Regions from separate parts of the Micromonospora sp. NPDC050686 genome, predicted to be linked through region 3. Evidence: riboswitches for the same ligand, from Rfam matches in the RefSeq annotation. Region 3 holds a riboswitch; each other region holds the start of a gene.
What was found. Region 3 has a riboswitch for cyclic di-AMP ahead of AB0H57_RS09665 (hypothetical protein). Riboswitches for the same ligand answer to the same signal wherever they lie in the genome.

Region 1: another riboswitch for cyclic di-AMP. It lies ahead of AB0H57_RS10045 (transglycosylase family protein); the one in region 3 lies ahead of AB0H57_RS09665 (hypothetical protein).
Region 2: another riboswitch for cyclic di-AMP. It lies ahead of AB0H57_RS05105 (hypothetical protein); the one in region 3 lies ahead of AB0H57_RS09665 (hypothetical protein).
Region 4: another riboswitch for cyclic di-AMP. It lies ahead of AB0H57_RS10360 (NlpC/P60 family protein); the one in region 3 lies ahead of AB0H57_RS09665 (hypothetical protein).

The regions. Positions count from the first base shown of each region.
Region 1 is NZ_JBFAID010000009.1:85,744-91,345, reverse strand. Features, by position in the region: gene AB0H57_RS10060 (styrene monooxygenase/indole monooxygenase family protein) at 1-822, shown strand, start outside; gene AB0H57_RS10055 (DUF998 domain-containing protein) at 863-1,561, opposite strand; gene AB0H57_RS10050 (L,D-transpeptidase family protein) at 1,776-2,537, shown strand; gene AB0H57_RS10045 (transglycosylase family protein) at 2,670-3,392, opposite strand; cyclic di-AMP (ydaO/yuaA leader) riboswitch at 3,393-3,564, opposite strand; gene AB0H57_RS10040 (toll/interleukin-1 receptor domain-containing protein) at 4,032-4,565, opposite strand; gene AB0H57_RS10035 (helix-turn-helix transcriptional regulator) at 4,816-5,602, opposite strand, start outside.
Region 2 is NZ_JBFAID010000003.1:270,369-275,970, reverse strand. Features, by position in the region: gene AB0H57_RS05130 (heavy metal translocating P-type ATPase) at 1-16, opposite strand, end outside; gene AB0H57_RS05125 (hypothetical protein) at 34-1,014, opposite strand; gene AB0H57_RS05120 (cation transporter) at 1,049-1,258, opposite strand; gene AB0H57_RS05115 (metal-sensitive transcriptional regulator) at 1,409-1,708, shown strand; gene AB0H57_RS05110 (YibE/F family protein) at 2,026-3,363, shown strand; cyclic di-AMP (ydaO/yuaA leader) riboswitch at 3,530-3,660, shown strand; gene AB0H57_RS05105 (hypothetical protein) at 3,665-4,684, shown strand; gene AB0H57_RS05100 (carbonic anhydrase) at 4,801-5,472, opposite strand.
Region 3 is NZ_JBFAID010000008.1:126,396-131,997, reverse strand. Features, by position in the region: gene AB0H57_RS09680 (carbonic anhydrase) at 54-731, opposite strand; gene AB0H57_RS09675 (alpha/beta hydrolase) at 882-1,850, shown strand; gene AB0H57_RS09670 (AAA family ATPase) at 1,902-4,013, shown strand; cyclic di-AMP (ydaO/yuaA leader) riboswitch at 4,265-4,396, shown strand; gene AB0H57_RS09665 (hypothetical protein) at 4,410-5,489, shown strand; gene AB0H57_RS09660 (SRPBCC family protein) at 5,554-5,602, opposite strand, start outside.
Region 4 is NZ_JBFAID010000010.1:34,261-39,862, forward strand. Features, by position in the region: gene AB0H57_RS10355 (N-acetylmuramoyl-L-alanine amidase) at 1-1,499, opposite strand, end outside; cyclic di-AMP (ydaO/yuaA leader) riboswitch at 1,737-1,874, shown strand; gene AB0H57_RS10360 (NlpC/P60 family protein) at 1,886-2,920, shown strand; gene dcd (dCTP deaminase) at 2,995-3,573, opposite strand; gene AB0H57_RS10370 (pyridoxamine 5'-phosphate oxidase family protein) at 3,652-4,200, shown strand; gene AB0H57_RS10375 (zinc metalloprotease) at 4,267-5,262, opposite strand; tRNA gene AB0H57_RS10380 (tRNA-Gly) at 5,485-5,558, shown strand.

The DNA of each region.
Region 1 (5,602 bases), on a different contig from region 3:
TACGACCTGACGATCGTCGCAGCCGGCAAGGGCGACCTGGTGGGCGTGTTCGCCCGCGACCCGCAGCGGTCCGTGCACACCACCCCACAACGGGGTCTGGCCGTGGCGTACGTGCACGGGATGGCGCCGGATCCGCTGCTGCCGGTGCCGCACGTCAGCTTCAACGCCGTACCCGGGCTGGGCGAGCTGTTCGTCATCCCGGCGCTGACCCTGTCCGGGCCGTGCGAGATCCTGTTCTGGGAGGCGGTGCCGGACGGCCCGCTGGACCTGTGGCGGGACCGGCTCGACCCGGCCGACCACCTCAAGGCCACCCTCGACCTGGCCCGCCGCTACACCCCGTGGATCTACGAGCGGTGTCGGGAGGTGGAACTCACCGACGCCCGGGCCACCCTGTCCGGCCGGTACACGCCGACGGTGCGCCTGCCGGTGGCCGAGCTGCCGTCGGGCGGCGCGGTGCTCGGCATGGCCGACGTGGTGGTCGCCAACGATCCCGTCACCGGCCAGGGCAGCAACACCGCCGCCAAGTGCGCGGCGGCGTACCTGCGGTCGATCCTGGAGCACGGCGACCGGCCGTTCGACCGGGAGTGGATGACCCGGACCTTCGAGCGGTTCTGGTTCGACACCGGCCGGGCGGTCACCGCCTGGACCAACGCGATGCTGCAACCGCTGCCGCCGCACGTGCAGCAGGTGCTGGGCGCGGCGGCCGGCAACCCGACGATCGCCCGGCGCTTCGCCAACGGGTTCAGCGATCCCACCGACTTCGACGACTGGTTCATGTCCCCCGACCGGGCCGAACGCTACCTCGCCGAGGTCGCCGGCTGAGCACCGCGCGTACGGTGCCGTGGCCGGGTGGACCGGCCGGTCACGGCACCGGGCGGCCCTCGGTGGGCACCCGCGCGGCCGGCACGGCGGTCGGGTCCACGACGCCGACGGCGTCCCGGACGATCGCCTGTCCCTTCGCCAGCCAGGCGACGCCGAAGGCGAGCACGGCGACGATCTCGCACCACAGCAGCGGCCGCACCGCGTCCCGGGTGGCGGCCGGCAGGGCGTTGCTGGCCAGCGCCAGCCCGACGGCGACGAGGATGACCACCCCGCAGCCGCGGTAGAGCGGGTCGCGGCCCGGTTTCTCGGCGGCCAGCCGGGGCCGGCTCGGACCGCTGCGGGCGAACAGGAAGCAGAACGCGGCCAGCAGCAGGAACAACGCGGCGGCGAAGACCTGGTGCAGCCGGCCGATCAGTCGGTCGGTGGCGTCCGCGCCGGCGGTGGCGGCGGGCAGCAGCGCCACCAGGATGGACAGCGCCCCGGCGATCGTGCTGAGCACGTCGTCGATCCGGGCGTAGCGGTAGCAGAGGAGGAAGACGCCGATGGCGCACATGCTGCCGACCAGGACGTCCCGCACACCGGTGTGGTAGTAGGCGCTGATCGAGTCGAGCAGCACCAGCCGCCCGGCGCGTACGGCCTCGCCGGCGATCAGCAGGAACGGCAGGGCGATGCCGAGCACGCCGACGCCGAGGCGCAGCCGGCGCACGGTGAGCGCATCCTGTGACGGCCTCACGGGCATGACGACTCCTCCCGGCCGGCCGGTTCGTCCGGCCCATCCTCCCGGCCGGCCGGCTCGTCCGGCACAGTCCGACCGAAGTTGGACAGATCCACGATAACGGTTCGAGAGTGGACCCCACGGTCTTGCCCCGCCGGACTACGGTTGAAACCGGGCTCCGATAATCTCCCGGGCGACCGTCGTCCGGGTGTGTCCACCACGGGGTAAGGAGATCGACATGTCGCCCCCCACCACCCGCACCCGCCGGGCCGCAGCGCTGGTCGCGCTCGCGGTCGCCGGGAGCATGTTCGTGCCGATCGGCGCCGCCCAGGCGGCGCCCCGCGAGCAGTCGCCGGCCGCCCGGCAGCTGACCGCGCCGGTCACCACCGGTGTCGTCACGACGGTCAACGCCAGTGCCACCCTGGCGCTGGCGCAGCCCACCCTCAAGCAGGGTGCCCGCGGCACCGCGGTGACCAGCCTGCAACGCCGGCTGGTGGCGCTGCACTACGACGTCGGCGCGGTCGACGGTGTCTTCGGGTCGTCGACGTTCCACGCGGTGGTCGCCTTCCAGAAGGTGAACGGCCTGTCGCGCGACGGCATCGTCGGGCCCAGGACCTGGGCGGCGCTGAGCAAGCCGGTGGTCCCGAAGCCGCGATACAAGCACTCCGGCCTCTCGCTGGAGGCGAACCTGTCCAAGCAGGTGCTGTACCTGGCCCGCAACGGGCAGGTGATCCGGATCCTGGACGCCTCCGGCGGCAAGGCCAGCACCCCGACCGTCCGGGGGAACTACAAGATCACCCGACGGATCGACGGTTGGCGGCAGAGCGACCTCGGGTTGCTGTGGCGGCCGAACTACTTCTACCGGGGCTACGCCATCCACGGCGCCACCTCGGTGCCGGCCTACCCGGCCAGCCACGGCTGCGTACGGGTGACGGTGCCGGCGATGAACCGGCTCTGGGGCACGATCAAGGTCGGCCTGCCGGTGCACGTCTACGCCTGAGCGCCAACTGCGACGAACGCCCGGCCGGGAAACCCCGGCCGGGCGTTCGTCGTCGTGCCCGCCCCGCACGGCGTGAGCCGTACGCGACGCCGGCCGGCCCCCGAACCGGGGAGCCGGGCCGAGCCGACAAGATCAGAGGCTGAGCCGCTGCCCCGGGAAGATCAGGTCCGGGCTGCCGCCGATGACGCGCTTGTTGCGCTCGTACAGCGCCTGCCAGCCACCCGCCAGGTCGCGGGCCGTCGCGATCTGCGACAGGGTGTCACCCGGCTTGACCAGGTAGTTGCCGCCGGTCGACATGGACCGAGCCGGCGCCGAGCGCCGCTCGGTGCCGCGCAAGGCACGCTGCTCGCCGCGGTCCTGACGTGAGGACCTCTTCTCGGTGCGGTGCTCGGACTTGCGCTCGGACTTCTGCGCCGACCTGCGCTCCGACTTGGTCTCGGAACGATTGTCGGACTTCGCCGAGTAGCTCTTCGTCGAGCCGCCCTTCTTGCCGCACGTCGGCCAGGCGCCGATGCCCTGACCCTTCAGCACCTTCTCGGCGACGGCGATCTGCTCGCTGCGGCTGGCCAGGTCGGCCCGCGCCGCGTACTTCTGACCGCCGTAGCCGTTCCAGGTGCTGCGGGAGAACTGCAGGCCACCGTAGTAGCCGTTCCCGGTGTTGATCTTCCAGTTGCCGCCGGACTCGCACTGGGCGATCGCGTCCCAGTTGACGCTGGCCGCCTGCGCCGCGGTGGCCGGTCCGAACAGTGCCATGGCGCCGGTCACCGCACCTGTGGCGAGCGCCCCCACGGCGACCCGGCCGGTGACCTGACGCGTGTTGGCCCGACGGTGACGGGCCTGGTATTCAGTTGCCATCTGTCGTTTCCTCCACGCCGACGAGGTGAGCTGTCGGGTTCGGGCCGAGGAGCCCGGCCGCCACAGGCGGCTTCACCCCGAGGTGCCGTGCACCGGAGAACGTTGGGTCCCCCGCTCCATGCCTGAGGTCCAGGTACCGACGGCCGGCGGCAGGATTGGGCGTTACCGACCGTGGTGTCCGCGAGGAGCGGACCCATCCGACGTTAGGAACGGTTGGTGCCGATTGCCCACTTCTTGTGAAGTTCTTCACCCGGAAGGGCGATCGGGCGCTTCCCGGGTTGCGCCGGTGCGCAAAGGGTGGATGATGCCGCACCCCTGGCGTCCTTCCTGGACGGTGAACACCTGCGGTGAGCTGGGCGGATGCGGTCGGCCACGAGGCGGAGGGCGGCGTCGCCGTCCACCTGGCGCACCGGCCGGCGCGCCTTCCCCGCCGCACCGGCACGTTCCTCCGGGCGCCGGGACCGGAGGGCCGCCTCGCGCCGCCCTCACCACCGCCGCCCGGCCGGAAGGGTCACTGTCCGTAGGCGACTACGGAGTCGCTCTCGCCTTTGCGGTGACGGCTCTGCTGGTGTCCGGAATGGATCCTGGCGACGCAGTTCCCCCGGTGCGCCGCAACCGGCGCCCGCCAGCAGCCGCCGGTCAGGGGGCGGGGTGCGCGGCGCCGCGCAGCACCGCCGCCGGCACCTGCGGAGAACGCCGTACGGCGAGGTCGGCCGGCAGCAGGGCGGACACCTCGGCGACCAGGGCGTCCAGGTCCGGGCCGGCGGAGTGGCTGCGCACCCGCACCCCGGCCCGCTCGCACAGCCCGCGGATGTCCTCCGGCACCGCCGGCGGGTCGGGCAGCGGGGTGTCCCCCAGTAGCACGGGGACCACCGGGATCTCCCAGCGCAGCGCCCGGCGGATCTCTCGGCGCACGTAGTCGCGCGGGTCGTCCAGCCGGCGCCTGCCCTGGTCGTCGAGCACGCTGAGCCAGTACGGGCCGATCAACGTCAGCAGCACGTGGCTGCCCTGGAGCCGGGTCCACAACTCCGGCGGGAAGGCGGTGCCCGGGCGTACCGACCGGTGGTCCCTGAAGACGTGCCGGGCCCCGAAATCGGCGCGCAGCCGCTCGTCGATGAGGTCGGCGCCGAACATCGCGTCGTGCGTCCGATAATTGACAAAGATTCCTGTCATCTGACAGCTCCCGCCTTCACAGACGCGTTCCCTCCGGACCGATAATGGTCATCGGGAAACGTGAGCCGCATTCATCGGACCGCGCTGCTCACGTTCTCGAGAAGTACCGGCGGAAAACGCCCGTCGCTGGCAGGATATCCCTCTCCCCCGGTCACCGCGGGCGGACCGACAGAAATCAGCACACGGGAGACTGCCGACCGGGTAGCGGCGTAGTGCTCGCCCTCCCGGTGCACCAGGGCCCGCCACCAGGTCAGCGCGCGGGCGCCACCCGCAGGGCGGTGGTCAGCGCCGGCATCAACTGCCGGACGGCCTCGTCGTCGCGCCAGCGCCGCACCACCCGATTCAGTTGGCGCAGGTCGTAGCGGGCGGTGGCGGAGTCCACCGACCGCACCGTCTCCAGCGCCGGGCCGACCACCGCGGCGGCCCGGTCCAGCTGCCGCTGACCGGCCAGGGCCAGCGCCAGCCGGGCCGCGTACCGGGCACGGGCGCGCTGCGCGGTGGGCGGCAGCAGGTCCAGTTCGGCGCCGAGGATCGCCGCCGACTCGTCCAGCCGGCCCAGGTCGTGCAGGCTCCACGCGGTGACGAAGCGCATCGGATCGGGCGCGCTGGTGCTGCCCAGCACGGGCTCGTCGTCGTCCCCGACCGCCTCGGCCAGCAGGTCGGCCGCCTCGGCCAGCGCCCGCCGGCAGCCGGCCTCGTCGCCCATCAGGGCGTACCCCTGGGCCTCCCGCTGCGCGGCCAGGCCGCGGGTCCGCGCGCCGCACCGGGCCGCCCGGGCCTCCTGGGCCAGCTGCGCCGCACCCAGCGCGTCGTCCCGGTACAGGCAGAGCTCGGCCCGCCGGACCAGGGCGTACGCGCGCAGCTCGTCGTTGCCGCCGGCCACCGCCAGCTCTACGGCGTGGTCGGTCCACCACGCCGCCGCCGCGTCGTTGCCCCGCTCCTGTGCCATCCAACCGGTGTACTCGGCGATTCGGGCGGCCAGCCGCAACGCCTGCTGGCGCACCGGCGGGCGGGACGCCTCGGATAGCTCGCGCAGG
Region 2 (5,602 bases), on a different contig from region 3:
TCGCGGTCGTGTTCATCGCGGACCTCCTCGGCGTCAGTTGTGCCCGTGGCCCGGGGTGCCGTGGCCGGCTTCCGGGGTCGGCTCGGTGGTGGGGGCAGCCGGCGCGCCGGTCGCCGGGACGCCCGGGTCCCCGGCCACGACCGTGAACTCCGCGGTGTGCACCGCGTCGCCGTGCCGGAAATCCAGGTAGAGCCGGTAGGTGCCGGCCGAGGGCACCTCGGCGGAGAAGGTGACCGCCGGTCCGGCCGGGGTCCGGCCGTCGCCGGGCGCGCCGTGCGGGTGCACGTGCAGGTACGCCAGGTCGCCCTGCCGCAGCGCGACGAGGTGACCGTACGCGCCGAGGTAGGGCTGCAGGTCGGTGACCGGCTTCCCGTCCCGGCTGACGCTCACGGTCAACTCGCTGGTGCGGCCTGGGCGCGGCGTACCGGTCAGGGTGACCGTGTAGCCGTCGACGGTGGCGGTGGTCGCCGGGGCCGGCAGCGGCCGGGACTCCAGGGCGCCGGGGACGGTGACGTCGACGCCGAGCGTCAGCGGTTCGGCGCCGGTGGGCGTGAAGTCGGCGAAGGCCCGCCAGACGCCGGGGCCGGCCAGTGGCGAGGCGACCCGCCAGCTGCCGTCGTCGGCCAGCTCGGGGTGCACGTGGCGGAAGCCGGACAGGTCGCGGCGGGCGACGATCAGGTGCATCCGCTTGTCGTGCGCCACGTCGTAGCGGGTGACCGGCCGGCCGTCCGGGCCGGTGATCCGGAAGGCGAACTCCCCGGTCGGGGCGCTCACCGGTTGCATCGTGTAGCCCTGGTCGGAGACGAGCAGTCCGCCCGGGAGGTGGTTGTCGGTGGGGGTGCCGGCGGTGCCCTGGTCGCCACCGGATTCGTGGCCGGCGCCCGGTTCCGTCGGGTCGTGGCGGGTCTCGGCGGCGGGGGTGACGGGGTCGGTCAGCTGACCGACCCCGTACGCCGCGCCGAACACCGCCGCGAGGCCGAGGGCGAAGCCGCTCAGCTTGGTCGCCGTGTTCATCGTGGACCTCGGTTCCTTCGGGTTGCCGGAACCGTCACGCCCCGACGAGGTCGTACCCGGCCTCGTCGACCGCGGCGCGGACGGTGTCCGGGTCCAACGGGTGCTCGCTGGTGACGGTGACCTGGCCGGCGGCCAGGTCCACCTGGACGTCGTCGACGCCCGCGATCGCGCGCAGCTCGGTGCTCACCGAGTTGACGCAGTGCCCGCAGGTCATGCCCTGCACCTGGTACGTGTTGGTGATCATCGCCGTTCCCTTCCGTCGCTCCCACCATATACCCCCTAGGGGTAGCAGGCCGGGAGATGCCCGTCACGCCTCCGGTACGCCTACCCGGTGGGGGTATTGCGGCACGACGGACCGTACCATACCCCCAAGGGGTACGCTATCCTGGCAGCCATGACCGCACCGACCACCCCGACCCGGGGCTACACCGCCAGCAAGGACCAGCTGCTCGCGCGGCTCCGCCGCATCGAGGGCCAGGTCCGCGGCATCGAGAAGATGGTCGAGGACGACCGCTACTGCATCGACGTGCTCACCCAGATCTCCGCCATCCAGGCCGCGCTGGACAAGGTCGGCCTGGGGCTGCTCGACGGGCACGCCCGGCACTGCATGCACGAGGGCGCGGTCGAGGGGCGGGCCGACGAGATGGCCACCGAGATGATGGCGGCGGTCGGCCGGCTGATGAAGCGGGGCTGACCGCCGCGCGTCGGGTGCCGCCCGGGCCGGAGTCGACCCGGGCGGCACCCGCCCGCCTCACAACCGGTCGAGGATCTTCCGCATGGTGCCGGTCTCGGCCTGCCGGGTGGCCACGATCCGGCCGGCCAGCGCCTTGGCGTCCGGGTTCACCCCATCGGCCTGCTCCGATGGCCCCGCCGGTTCAACCGGAGGCCGGACCGCCCGCGAACTGCAGTCGGACCCGGCGCCTTGGTTACCATCCGGGGCGTTCATCCGCGACGGTTGAACCGTCCGGGCCATCGGGCCGTACCCAGCACCGGATCGTCAGGAGACTCAGCATGGGCGCCGACCACCCGCGTACCGCCCCGCCCGCCCCACCGGGCGTGCGGCGGATCCTCGTGGCGACCGTGGTCCCGCTGTTCCTGCTCACCGTGATCGCCGCGGTGGTGCTCTGGCCCCGCGACGCGCCAAGCGGCGAGCCCGCCGCCGAGGTGCCCCGCTACCAGGGCACGGTCACCCGGGTCGTCAGCGAGTCCTGCCCGCCGGCCCCGGACACGCCAGAGGGCGGGCCGGACGGTGGGCAGCGCCGCTGCGGCACGGTCACCGTGCGGGTGGCGCAGGGGCCGGACGCCGGCCGGGAGGTCCAGACCCCGGTGCCGGACGGCCCCGGCGCGCCGACCGTGACCGCGGGCGACGAGATCATCCTGGTTCAGCTGACCGACCCGGCCGATCCGCAGGCGAGCCGCTACGACATCGCCGAACACCAGCGCGGTACGCCGCTGGTCTGGCTGGTGGTGGTCTTCGCCGCCGCCATCGTCGCGTTCGGGCGGTGGCGCGGGCTGGCCGCGCTGGGTGGCCTCGCCGCGAGCTTCGCCATCCTGCTGACCTTCGTGCTGCCCGGGATCGGCGCCGGCCAGTCGCCGCTGCTGGTCGCGGTCGTCGGCTCGGCACTGATCATGTTCGTGGTGCTGTACCTCACCCACGGGATCACCGCGCAGACGTCGGTCGCCGTGCTCGGCACCCTCGGCAGCCTGGTGCTGACCGGTGTCCTCGGCGCACTGGCCACCGGGGCCACCCACCTGACCGGGTACGGCAGCGAGGACGCCACCACGCTCTCCATGTTCCAGCAGGACGTGGACCTGCACGGCCTGCTGCTCGCCGGGATCGTCATCGGCTCGCTCGGCGTGCTCGACGACGTGACCATCACCCAGGCGGCGACCGTCACCGAGCTGGCGCACGCCAACCCGGAGCTGTCCCGCCGGCAGCTGTACCGGGCAGCCACCCGGGTCGGCCGGGCGCACATCGCCTCCGTGGTCAACACCATCGTGCTGGCGTACGCGGGCGCCTCGCTGCCGTTGCTGCTCCTGCTGGTGGCCGACTCCCGGCCGGTGGGCCAGCTCCTCACCAGCGAGTTCCTGGCCCAGGAGATCGTCCGCAGCACGGTGGCGACGCTGGGGCTGGTCGCCGCCGTTCCGCTCACCACCGGCCTGGCCGCGCTCGTCACCACCGCCGGCCGGCGGGCCGGCGGGTCGACACCGGCCGCGCCCCCGACCCGCCGCCCGCCGACCGACCCCGACGTCGCGCTGGAGGCGCTCGGCGCCCCGCGAACATCGACCACCACCACGCCCCCGGGCCGGTGGCCCGATCCCGGAAGGAGCACGGACGACGCATGGTGACACCGCAGAGCGTGACGGACCACGCCGCCACCCATGTCAAACGTGTCACTGGTTACCGCCCTCGATTCCGAAAATACGGCTTTGGTCGGGTTCCGGACGTAGCTCACCGGCCCGGCTCTCGGGTAACCTCGCTGCCGGTCACCGCCGAAGGCGCGCAGCGGCGCCTGCGGTGCCACCGCCCAATCGCCGCTCGGCGAGCCGGGGAACCAGGTACGTGGGGTGAAGCCGCGCCAGCGGCCGGGGCAACTTCCGTCCCGAATCCGTCAGCTAACCCGGTCGGCGGTCGAGGGAAGGGAACACTGTGACGGCACCCCTGCGCCACTGGTTGACACCGGTGGTGGCCGTGCTCACCGCACTCACCATCGTCACCGGGCCCCTCCCGGCGACGGCCGCCCCGAACACCCCCAAGCCGTCCGGGCACGAGGAGGACAACGATCCTCCGCTCCTCAACGACGTGCTGGAGCAGACCAACCGGGGCTACTTCCGGGCCAAGGCCAAGCTGGCGAAGTCCAAGCAGCGTCAGCTCGCGCTCGCCCTCGAGGTCCGCCGCGCGCAGAGCGAGCTGGACCGGCTGACCCCGCAGGTGGGCAAGATTGCCGCGCAGTCGTACCGGACCGGGCGGGTGGGCGCGATGGCCGTCCTGCTGGACAGCAGCAGCCCGACCTCCTTCGTGAAGCGCGCCGCGGTGCTCGACGAGATCAACATGGTCAACGAGCGGAAGCTGGCCGAGGTGACCGAGGCCAAGCGGAAGGCCGAGGCGGCCAAGCTGGCCCTCGACGCCGAGGTGCGCGAGCAGCAGCGGCAGACGGCCATCATCGCCAAGCGCAAGGCCGAGGCGGAGAAGTCGCTGGAACTGGTCGGCGGCAAGGGCTTCACCGGGGGCCTGGTCTCGGCGACCTCACCGGTCGCCCGGGTCGGCCCCGGACGGACCTCCGACGGGGAGTGGCGTCGCGAGTCGTGCAGCGAGTCCGACCCCACCACCTCGGGCTGCGTCACGCCGCGCACGCTGCACATGTACAAGGAGGTCAAGCGGGCCGGCTTCGACCGGTTCGTCGGCTGCTACCGCTCCGGCGGGCCGTGGGAGCACCCGAAGGGACGGGCGTGCGACTGGTCGTTGCAGAACCGCGGCTTCAGCCCGTGGCACAACAAGGACACCCGGACGTACGGCAACAACCTGGCCGCCTTCCTGCTGCGCAACGCCGACCGGCTCGGCATCTACTACGTGATCTGGAACCGGCAGATCTGGTTCCCGGCGACGGGCTGGCGTTCGTACAGCGGCCCGTCGGACCACACCGACCACGTGCACGTCTCCCTGCTTTAGCGCGCCCCGCGTAACCCGGGCCGTCCCGCCGCGTGCGGGGCGGCCCGCGTCGTGCCGGGCCTCGGCGCGCAGCCGGGGCCGGCCGGACGACGCGCTCCGGGCCGTCGGCTCGGGCCTCAGCCGGCCGAGGGCGCGACCGGGTCCACCGGCCGGGCCTGGGCGGGCGCTTTCGCCGCCGCGGCGGCCGGCACCTCGGCCACCGTCCGCACCGCGCCGGCGCTCAGCCGGTACGACATGCCGACCACCGCGCACCGGCCGGCCGCCACCGCGGCCGCCAGGGCGGCGGAGTTCGACACCAGGGCCTCGACGGTCTGGGCGATGTGGATGTCCACGATCCCGTCGATGTCCTCGACGCCCCGGTCGGCCGCCTGCCGCAGGCTGGGCAGCACGGCGTCCACCACCGCGCCCAGGTGCCCGGGAGGCGGCGTACCGGTGCGGACCGCCTCGCGGGCCGCCTGGACCGCGCCGCAGGAGTCGTGGCCGAGCACCACCACCAGCGGCGTGCCGAGGATGGTCACGGCGTACTCGACGCTGCCCAGCACCTCGGGCCCGGCGGTGTGCCCGGCGGTGCGGACCACGAAGAGGTCACCCAGGCCCCGATCGAAGATGATCTCGGCGGCCAGGCGGGAGTCGGAGCAGCCCACGATCACCGCGAACGGATCCTGGCCGCCAGCGACCGCGGTGCGGCGGTCGGCGTCCTGGTTGGGATGGCGCGGCGACCCGGCGACGAACCGTCGGTTGCCGGCGCGCAGCTCGTCGAGCGCGCGCTGCGGGCTGCTCCACGGCATTCGGCTCACCTCGTCCCTCACGTACGCGGGTGGGTCGGCCGGCGATACGGCCGCAACCACCGTCACACGCGGCGGAAAGCCCGTCAAGATTTCGTGATACGGATTTCAGGTGTCGCGGGCGTCGACCGCC
Region 3 (5,602 bases):
CACCCCGGCGGGCGGTGCTGCCTTCTCCGGGCCGACCCGGCGGGCCGTCGGCCTCACTCCGCCAGCAGGGTGACCTCGCCGGTGGCCAGGTCGTACATCGCGCCGACCACGGCCACCGTGCCGGCGGCGACCAGCCCGGCCAGCCTGTCGTCGTGCTCCAGCATGGCCACCGTCCGCCGGACGTGCCGGCGGATCGCCAGCGGCCGGACGTACGGGTCGGCCACCCCGACGTCGCCCACCGCCGGGGCGATCTGCTCCACCAGGTACGCCAGCGAGCCGCCCGGCCGCCGGCCGGTGCGCAGCGCCTCGACCGCCGAGCCGACCGCGCCGCACCGCTCGTGCCCGAGCACCATCACCAGCGGCACGCCCAGCTCTCCCACCACGTACTCGATCGACCCGCGCACCGCCCGGTCCAGCACGTGGCCGCCGGTGCGGATCACGCAGATCGAGCCGAAGGTCTGGTCGAAGATCGCCTCCAGCGGCACCCGCGAGTCGATGCAGCCCAGCACCACCGCGTACGGCTGCTGGTCGCCGGAGGCGGTGGCCGCCGCGGCGGTGACGTCGTGCCCGTGCACCGGCTGGCCGCTGACGAAGCGCCGGTTGCCGCTGAGCAGCTCGGCCAGCGCGGCGCGGGGCGTGCCACCCGCGGCCGTCCGCCGGGCGCCCGGGTCGGGCCGGTCGACAGCGGCCGGGGCGCCGCCGGCCGGTGGCGGTGACGTCGTCTGGGCCATGTCCCAAGCCTGGTCACCGGCGTGACGGCAGGTGCGCAATCGGGAATCTTCTCACCGGCGCTTTTACCGTGCTGTCATGGCGGGTAGCCGGTGTGTTACCGCCGGGTATCCCGGTGGCGAGCGCTTCCGGGCGGCCCTGGGGAGGTGGCGATGCCGGACCAGCTGGAGCTTCGACTCCCCGACGGCGTACGGCTGCACGTCGAGATGTCCGGACCGCCGGACGCTCCGGTCACCGTGCTGCTGCTGCACGGCTGGACGCTGGACGGGCGCAGCTGGCACCGGCAGGTCGCCGAGCTGCGCGACCGGTACGGCGACCGGGTGCGGGTGGTCGCCTACGACGCCCGCGGGCACGGGCGGTCCAGCTGCATGGCGCTGCCCGCGGCGACCCTGGCCCAGCTCGGCGACGACCTGGCCGCCGTGCTGGACGCGGTGGCGCCGGACGGCCCGGTGGTGCTGGCCGGGCACTCGCTCGGCGGCATGACGATCATGGAGTACGCGCACCGGCACCGGAAGCACTTCGCCGCCCGGGTCGCCGGCCTGCTCTTCGTCTCCACCACCGCCGAGGGACACACCCACACCGCGTACGGCCTGTCGCCGCGGATCGCCCGGCTGATCCGGCTGGCCGAGACCACCGGCGCGGGGGTGCTGGCCCGCTGCGGGACCTGGCGACCGCCGCGGGCCCTGCTGCGCGCCCTGCGTCCGAGCATCCGGTGGGTGCTCTTCGGCGACCGCTGTGACCCGGCCGACATCCGCCTGGTCACCTCGGCGGTGGCCCGCGCCTCGCTGCGCTCGATCGGCGGGTTCCGGCCGTCCATCGGCGCCCACCACCGGCTGGACACCCTTGCCGAGCTGGGCCGGTTGCCGGCCGCCGCGCTGGTCGGCGACCGGGACCGGCTCACCCCGCCGCCGTGCGCCCGGTCGATCGCGGCCGCGTTGCCCACCACCGAGCTGACCGTCTGCCCCGGCGCCGGGCACATGCTGGTGATGGAGCGGCCCGAGGAGGTCAACGCCGCCCTGCACGGGGTGCTCGGGCAGGTGCTCGCCGACCGGCGGCGGACGGCCCGTCGCGCCGCCGCGTCCGGAGCCGCGCCCCGGCATGCCGTACCCTCGTCCGGTTGACCTGGCGCGCGGCCCCCGTGCCGCCCGCGACCGTCCGGAGGAGCGCGTACGTTGACCGACCAGACCACCCTGGCGCAGGAGATCGCCGTCGAGCAGCGGCATCTCGACCGGGTGTACGCCCGCCTGGCCGAGTTGCGGCGCTCCGCCGTCCAGGCCGAGCGGGACGGCTACCGGCTGGCCCGGGTCGGCAACTTCGGCGCCCTGGTCGAGCGGGACGCGATGGTCTTCCACGCCGCCCAGCGGCGGCACGTGCTGGACGCCGAGCACGAGGGGCTGGTCTTCGGCCGGCTCGACCTGCGGGACCGGCGGGTGCTGCACGTGGGCCGGCTCGGCATCCGCGGCGAGAACGCCGAGACGCTGGTGGTGGACTGGCGGGCCCCCGCCGCCGCGGCGTTCTACCAGGCCACCCCGGCCGATCCGCAGGGCGTGGTGCGGCGGCGCACGATCCAGTCCACCGGCGAGAAGGTGACCCGGATCGAGGACGACCTGCTCGACCCGGCCGCCGCGCCGGCGGAGCTGGCCGTGGTCGGCGACGGCGCCCTGCTGGCCACCCTGTCCCGGGCCACCGGCCGGGGCATGCGGGACATCGTCGCCACCATCCAGCGCGAGCAGGACGAGGCGATCCGCTCCCCCGGTTCCGGGGTGACGATCGTCTCCGGCGGGCCGGGCACCGGCAAGACGGCGGTGGCCCTGCACCGGGCGGCGTACCTGCTCTATTCCGACCGCGGCCGGTACGCCGGCGGCGGCATCCTGGTGGTCGGGCCGTCCACGGTCTTCGTCGAGTACATCGCCTCGGTGCTGCCCTCGCTGGGCGAGGAGACCGCCACCCTGCACTCGCTGGGCACCCTCTTCCCCGGCTCGACCGCGACCCGCACCGACCCGCCGGAGGTGGCGGCGGTGAAGGGTTCGCTGCGGATGCGCCGGGTGCTGGAGCGGGCGGTCCGGGACGCGGTGCCGGACGGGCCGGACGAGCTGCGCCTGCTGCACCGGGGTGAGCTGCTGCGGCTGGAGCGCCGCGAGCTGGACGGCATCCGGGACCGGACGCTGTCCCGGGGCGCGCGGCGCAACGAGGTCCGCCGAGCCGCCTTCGACGCGGTACTGGCCGCGCTCTGGGCGCAGGCCCGCCGGCTGGCCGGGGGGCGCCTGCCGGAGCAGGCCGTGTTCGAGGACGAGATCATCGAGCGGCCGGAGTTCCGGGAGTTCCTGAAGGCGTGGTGGCCGCGGCTGCACCCGCGGCACGTGCTGGACTGGCTGGCCCGTCCCGAGCGGCTGCGCCGCTACGCCGGCGGGCTCCTGTCCGGGGCGGAGACGGACCTGCTGGTCGGGGCGTACCGGTCGCTGGACCGGCAGGGACCGACCGTGGCCGACGTGGCGCTGCTGGACGAGCTGGACGCGCTGCTGGGCAAGCCGGTGCTGCCGAAGCGGCGGCGGCGGGACCCGTTCCAGCTGGCCGGCGGGGTCCGTGAGCTGAGCACCTTCGCCGACCGGCAGCGGGCCGCCCGCGAGGCGGCGCGGGAGCGCCCCGAGGACTACCGCGACTACGCGCACGTGGTGGTTGACGAGGCGCAGGACGTCTCGCCGATGCAGTGGCGCATGATCGGCCGGCGGGGCCGGCTGGCCTCCTGGACGGTGGTCGGCGACCCGGCCCAGACCGCCTGGGCGGGCGACCCGGCGGAGCTGGACCGGGCCCGCGACCAGGCGCTGGGCCGGCGGCGCCGGCACCGGTTCACGCTCACCACCAACTACCGCAACTCGGCGGAGATCTTCGCGGTGGCGGCGGCGGAGATCCGCCGGCTGCACCCGGACCTGGCGCTGCCCACCGCGGTGCGCTCCACGGGGGTGGACCCGGTGCAGCGAGTGGTGCCGGCGTCGCAGTTGCCGGCCGCCACGGTCGAGGCGGCCGGCGCGCTGCTCGGCGAGGTGGAGGGCACCGTGGGAGTGATCGCGCCGGTGCCGCGCCGGGACGAGGTGGCCGGTTGGCTCGCCGGGTTGGCCGACCCACGGTTGCAGGTGGTGAACAGCCTTCAGGCCAAGGGCATGGAGTACGACGGGGTGGTGCTGGTCGCGCCGAGCGAGATCCGGGCCGAGCCGTCCGGGGTGCGCACGCTCTATGTCGCGCTCTCCCGAGCCACCCAGCGGCTGACCGTCCTCGACGCGGGCTGAGCGGGCGGGCGCCCGGCCGAGGCCCCTCGACCGGGCACCCGCCGCCGCGAGCCGACTCCGGAGTGTCAGCAGAGGCCGGCCGGTCGATCGAGTGGCATTTAGCACAACCTTAATTCTTTCCCGACGCCGTGGCCATATGCACCATTTGCAACTCTTGCCCCACCGGTTGTCGGGAGCAACCGGGGGTGGGCTCGGTGACTCACCGGTAGGCTCGACCGCGGCCTCCGCCGAGCGGCGCCCGCCGGCGCCTGCGGTGGCCGCCGCCTAATCGCCGCCCGTGGCGAGCCGGGGAACCATGTCCGTGGGGTGCATCCGCGTCAGCGGTAGGGATCTTCCGTCCCGAACCCGTCAGCTAACCCGGCCGGCGGCTGACGGAAGGACATGTGCATGCCAGTAGTGGGCCCCGTGAGACGAACCGCCGCCCGGATGGCGGCCCTGATGGTGGTGACCCTCGCCCTCGCCCTCGGCGTCGGCGCCGTGCCGGCCGTGACGGCGTCCGCCGCGCCGCTCGCCAAGGCGCCCGGCACCGACCACGAGGGCGGCACCGAGAAACTGCGCGACCAACTCGACGCGGCCAGCAAGGGCTGGCTCGACGCCCGCACCGCGTTGACCCGGTCCACCAAGCGCCAGCAGGCGCTCGCCACCCAGCTCAAGACCATCGAGGGTGAGCTGGGCGTCCGCGACGCCAAGGTCGGCGAGATCGCCGGGGTGGCGTACCGGACCGGCCGGCTCGGCACCGCGGCGGCGCTGCTGAGCAGCCGCAACCCGGAGAACTTCATGGACCGGGCCGCCGCGCTGGGCCAGGTGGCCGCCAACGAGGACCGGGCCGTGCGCGGCCTGCTGGAGACCCGCGACCAGGCCACCCGCACCAAGACCGCGCTGGACGGTGAGATCGTCGAGCAGCGCAAGCAGGTGCAGGTGATGGCCAAGCGCAAGGAGCAGGCCGAGAAGGCGCTGGAGGTCGCCGCGGCCGAGGCCCGGCGCGCGGCCGCCCAGCGCAGCACCAGCACCGGCGGCAGCGGCACCGGCGGCACCTCGACCGTCAACGCGAAGCCGGCGCCGCGCAACTCCGACGGCTCCTGGCCGTCCGAGTCGTGCAGCGTCGACGACCCGACCCCGGCCAGCGGCTGCATCACCCCCCGCACCCTGCACGCGCTCGAACAGGCCAAGGCCGCCGGCTTCACCCGGTACGTCTCCTGCTACCGCAGCGGCGGCTCCGGCGAGCATCCCAAGGGCCGGGCCTGCGACTTCGCCGCCCAGAAGGGAGGCTTCGGCGGGGACGCCACCGGCGGGGACAAGACGTACGGCAACAACCTGGCCGCGTACTTCGTCCGCAACGCCGACCGGCTCGCCGTGCTCTACGTGATCTGGTACCGGCAGATCTGGCTGCCCAGCAGCGGGTGGAAGTCGTACAGCGGGGCCGGCGGCGACCCGTCCAGCGACCACACCAACCACGTGCACCTGTCGGTCTACTGAGCCGACCCGACCCGGCCCGGTGACCCGCGCGGGTCACCGGGCCGCGCTGTCGCCGAAGGCCCGGTCAACCCCCGGTCGGGGCGGGGCCCGGGTCGCGGTCCAGCACCTCGCCG
Region 4 (5,602 bases), on a different contig from region 3:
GCCCTCGGCGCGGTGCGCAGGAGGACCGAGGAGGAGCCGCGCAGCGGGCACGGCTCGGCCGGCGGCGGCGGATCCGGGACGCCCGGGGGCTGCTGGTTGCAGCCGGTGAACGCCGGCCGGTTGGTGGCGTGGTCCGGGTCGATGGTGACCAGGCCGGTGCGCGGTGTGCCGGTGCCCTGGAACGGCGCCTTCATCAGGTCGAAGTAGTGCGACCAGTCCCAGTACGGGCCCGGGTCCCAGTGCATGTCGGCGACGTTGCCGGGAAGGATGCCGGGGACGTTGTCGTGGCCGAGGATGTGCTGGCGGTCCAGCGGGATCTGGAACCGCAGCGCCAGGTGCCGGACTAGCTTGGCCGAGCTCCGGTACATCGCCTCGGTGTACCAGGTGCCGTGGCCGGCGAAGCCCTCGTGCTCGATGCCGATGGACTTGGCGTTGACGTACCAGTTGCCGGCCTGCCAGCCGACGTCCTTGGCCTTGATGTGCTGGGCGACGTAGCCGTCCACCGAGCGCAGCGTGTAGTGCCAGCCCAGGTAGTCGGCCCGCTTGACCAGCCCGACGCTGGGACCGAAGTAGCCCTCGGTGTCGTGGATGATGATGTATTCGATCTTCTGCTGGGCCGGCCGGTTGCCGAGGTCGTGGTTGCCGTAGTCGATGTTGCCGTTCTTGTCGACGTACTCGGCGTACGGGGCGGGGATCCACTCGCAGGCGAGCCGGACCGGGCACTCCAGCCCGTCCGGCCGCTCGGCGCGGCGCAGGCCGAGCCGGTGCAGCCCGGACTGGTCCGGCGCCACCGCCGTGGCGGCGAGGGTCACCCGCTGGCCGTCGTCGGTGGTCCGGCTGGCACCCTGACCTAGCTGGTCGTACACCTCGTCGGCGAAGGCCGCCGCCGCGTCCTCGGTGTCCGCGCCGGAGTACCGGGCCACCGCGCCGTACCAGGCCGCCGGGTCGCTGCCGGCCCCGACCGGCCCGCCCAGTTCCTGCTGGTACGAGGCGAGCAGCGCCGCGCCGCCCCGGATGTTCGCGGCGGCATCGGTCCGCAGCGTCTGCACCGGGATGCCGGTGAGCGTGGCGGCGGCGTCGACGGTCTGCAGGGCGGCCCGGGGCAGCACGTCGCCGGCGGGTGCGGCGGCGACGGCCGGATCCAGGGTGAGCGGGCGGGACTCGTCGCCACGCGGGTCCTCGTCGGAGTCGACGTGCGCGCTGGACGGGGTCGAGGCGACCTGCTCGGCGTCGGTCAGGTGCATCGGCCCGTAGCCGCCGCTGGTGCTGGGCATGCCCGCGTTGGTGTCCCAGCGGGACTCCAGGTAGGAGACGCCGAGCAGGACGCTGCGCGGCACGCCGTACTCGTCGGCCGCGGCGGCGTACTGCTGCTGCCGGTCGGCGGGGTCGGCGCGGGACGGCTCGGCGGCGACCGGGCCGGTGGTGGCGAACGCGGTGGCCGTCGCGACGGCGGCGGCCAGCAGTATCCGTCTGCCCGACGGCGGGGGTGTGCGGTGCATCGAACCTCCAGACAGGGATGGGGGTCACTGCGTTTCCACCCTCACTCCCGGCGCGGCCTGCGGTCAATAGCTTTCCGCAAGGTATTCGGATACGAAAAAAACCTTCACCGTCCCACGGTCGCGGTGGCCGATTCGGGTACGGAGTGTCACGGCCGGGTGAGTTGCGTCGCGGTGACGGCGATCCCTACTCTGGTGAATCGTCGACCGGTAGGTGCACCACCCAACCCGGGAGGTGACGGTCGGACACCGCCGAGTCGCCTCCGGGCGAGCCGGGGACCCAGGTACGCCGGGGTGAATCCGCAGCCACTGCGGTAGGGCGACCCCTTCCCGCCCGAACCCGTCAGCTAACCCGGTAGGCGGTCGACGTGAAGGAGTACGGAGCCCCGGTGGCACGCCATGCCCCGCGGCCGCTGTCGGTCCGGCCGGTTCCCGGCCAGCCGACGGGCGCGCCGCGTACACACTGGTCCCGCTTCACCACCGCAGTCGCCGCCCTGGTCGGCGTCGCCGCAGTCCTGACCGGTGGCGCCACGGCGGCCCACGCCGAGCCCTCCGTGACCGAGATCGAAGGCCGGATCGACCGGGACTGGAACCGGCTCGAACCGATCATCGAACAGCACAACGCCACCCGCGTCGGCCTGGCCGGCAAGCGCCGTCAGGCGCAGGCGCTCGGCAAGCGGATCGAACCCCTCCAGCTCCAGGTCGATCTGGCGATGGACCAGGTCAGCGGGCTGGCCGCCGAGGCGTACAAGGGCGACAACGTCGCCACCGTCAACGCGCTGCTGGGCAGCCGATCACCGAGCGAACTGGTCGACGGCCTGGAACTGCTCGACCGGTTCGCCGACCGGCAGCAGCGGCAGATCCGCGGCGTGGCGGAGCTGCGGGACAGGCTGGCCGCGCAGAAACGGTCGCTGGACGAGCTGATCGTCCAGCTGAGCCGCACCGAAGCCCAGCTCGCCGCGAAGAAGCGGCAGATCAACGCCGAGATCGACCGGCTGCAGAAGCTGCGCCTGCAGGTGTACGGCAACGGCGGCGGCGGCCCGCTGCGTCCCGCCCCCTGCCCGGCCGCCTGGCCCGGCGGCGACGCCGGCGCCGTGGTGAAGTTCGCCTGCGCGCAGATCGGCAAGCCGTACGTCTGGGGCGCCGAGGGGCCCAACTCGTACGACTGCTCGGGGCTGATGCTCGCCGCGTGGGCGAAGGCCGGCGTGTCCCTGCCGCACAACGCCCGCCAGCAGCGCCGGGTCACCGCCCGGGTCAGTCGCGCCGACCTGCGCCCCGGTGACCTGGTCTTCTACTACGCCGACCTGCACCACGTGGGAATGTACGTCGGCGGCGGCTGGGTGGTGCACGCCTCCCAGGCCGGCATGCCGATCAAGATGAAGCGCGTCGACGACGGCCCCGTCAACAGCTTCGGCCGGGTGTAAGGCGGGGCCCCTGCTTAACGCATTCGGTATAGGAAGGGGCGCCGCTTGACACCTCGCCGAGGCGAGTGAGCGGGTCAGCGGGTGGGCCAGGTGCGCCACTGCTGCCAGGAGCGGCTCGGTGTGGGGCCGCGTTGGCCCTGGTAGCGCGAGCCGTACACCTCCGAGCCGTACGGGTGCTCGGCCGGTGACGAGAGCCGGAAGATGCACAGCTGGCCGATCTTCATGCCGGGCCAGAGAGTGATCGGCAGGTTGGCCACGTTGGAGAGTTCCAGCGTGACGTGGCCGGAGAAGCCGGGGTCGATGAACCCGGCGGTGGAGTGGGTGAGCAGGCCGAGCCGGCCCAGGCTCGACTTGCCCTCCAGCCGGCCGGCGAGCTGGTCGCCGAGGGTGACCACCTCCAGCGTGGAGGCGAGCACGAACTCGCCCGGGTGCAGCACGTACGGCTCGCCGTCCGGCACCTCCACCGCGGAGGTCAGGTCGTCCTGCCGCATCGACGGGTCGATGTGGGTGTACAGGTGGTTGTTGAAGACCCGGAAGAGCCGGTCCAGGCGTACGTCGATGCTGGACGGTTGCACCAGTGTGGGCTCGAACGGATCCAGCGCGAGCGTGCCCGCCTTGATCTCGCTGACCAGGTCGCGGTCGGAGAGCAGCATCGCACCACCATAGCGATCGGTGCCGGCGACCTGCGTGTCGGACTGCGCGTTAGCACATCTGTTCGATAGAATGTCGGCATGGCTTCCTGGTCCGAATTCGCCACTGACGAGCCCCGCCTCGCCGACGGGATCCGCCGTCTCTTTCAGCAGTACGGGTCGGGCTTCGGCTACCTGGCCACCGTCCGCGCCGACGGCGGGCCCCGCGTCCACCCGGTCGCCCCGGTCATCACCGACGAGGGGCTGTTCTGCTTCGTCATCAACTCGCCGAAGCGGCGTGACCTCGAACGCGACGGCCGCTACGCACTGCACTCGTTCCCGCCCGAGGAGACCGACGACGAGGCGTACGTGGCGGGTCGGGCCCGCTCGGTGACCGATCCGGGCCGGGTGGCCCGGGTGGCGCTGGCCGGCCGGGCCGCCGCCCAGGTGGACTGGCGGCTCTTCGAGTTCACCGTCGACGTCGCGATGCTCACCCGGCGGGACCAGGCTGCGTCGGCGGCCGGCCGTCCCGCGGTCCAGGTGTGGCTCGACCCGTACGCCACGGTCGGTCAACCGGCCTACCGCCCGGTCGTGACGGAGGGTCGCCGCGGTGGGCGGCACGGGTTCGACACCCGCCGGTCGGCGGCCTGACCCGGCGTACGTGAAAAGGTGCCGGCTCCGTCGACGGAGCCGGCACCTTTCCTGGCGCTCGGGGGGTTACGCCGCGCGGTAGGCGTTCCACGCGGTCAGCATGCGGTCCGCCTGACCGGGGGTGAACTGGTACATGCACGAGTCGTAGGTGTAGTCCATGAAGTTGGTGATCGGGTCCAGGCCGGGGGCGGAGCAGGTGTCCCGCCCGGTCGGGCACTGGTACGCCGGCGACGACTCCGCCGGGGTGTCACTGACGCTGTCGCCGGAGCCGGAGCAGCCGCCCTGGAAGGTGTGGTAGAGGTTCAGCCAGTGGCCGATCTCGTGGGTGCCGGTGTCGCCCTGGTTGTAGTTGGTCGCGGTGCCGCCCGGCAGCGACTCGTTCAGCACGACCACGCCGTCCATGCTGTCGAGGGTGCGCTTCGGGAAGGTGGCCCAGCCGAGCAGGTTGTTGCTCAACTGGCCCAGGTACATGTTGAGGGTGTTCTTGCCGCCGGTGCGGAGGCTGGTCTTCATCTGCCGCTCGGCCGAGGAGCCCTGCGTGATCTGGTACCACGACGAGTTGGTGACGCGGTTGACCTTCTGGAGCTGGAAGCTGAACGCGGTGGTCGCGCCGCCGGTGGCGCCGCTGTACGCCTGGTTCAGCACGCTGATCTGCGAGGTGATCATCGAGTCGGGAATGTTGCCGCCGGCCCGGGTGCTGTCTCGCTGGATCACGTGCACCACGACCGGGACGGTCACGGTGGCGAGTGGGGCGACGGCGTTCGCGCCGGTGCGGGTGTTGGCCCGCTCGCGCAGCGCGGCGGCGAGGTCGGCCTCGCGGTCACGGAGCTGCGCGGCGGTCAGCTCGTTGGGGTCGAGCTTGGCCGAACCGCCCTTCTTGACCCGGGCGTCGGCGTGGCCCGAGTGCTCGCCCGCGGGCTCCGCGCACGCGTTGTCGGGAGCGGCCGAGAAGGCCGAAGCAGCGGGGACGACGCCCACCGCGGCGGTGCTGAGCAGCAGCGCCAGGGTCGTCGTCGCGACACCGGCGGCACGCCGGGTCAACAGGTTGGGACGCAGTCCCATGGGCCCACCTCTTTCTGGCGGCGCGACCGGGGGTGTGTCACGCCGTGGCCGAAACGTGGGGGAGACGTTACAACCGATCGAACGATTTGAGAATGGCTATATGTTGCCGGGAGGGAAACTTTTCGGCGGCGCGGACCGGCCGTCGGGTTCAAGATCGGGGTCGACGTGTCGGGGGTGCCTGGGTGCACGGGGGTGACGACCTCAGGTACAGTGGTGCCGCCTGCGGGTGTAGTTCAATGGCAGAACATCAGCTTCCCAAGCTGACAGTGCGGGTTCGATTCCCGTCACCCGCTCCAGCGCGAGGCCCCAGCTCAGGACAGGTTTCCTGGCTGGGGCCTCA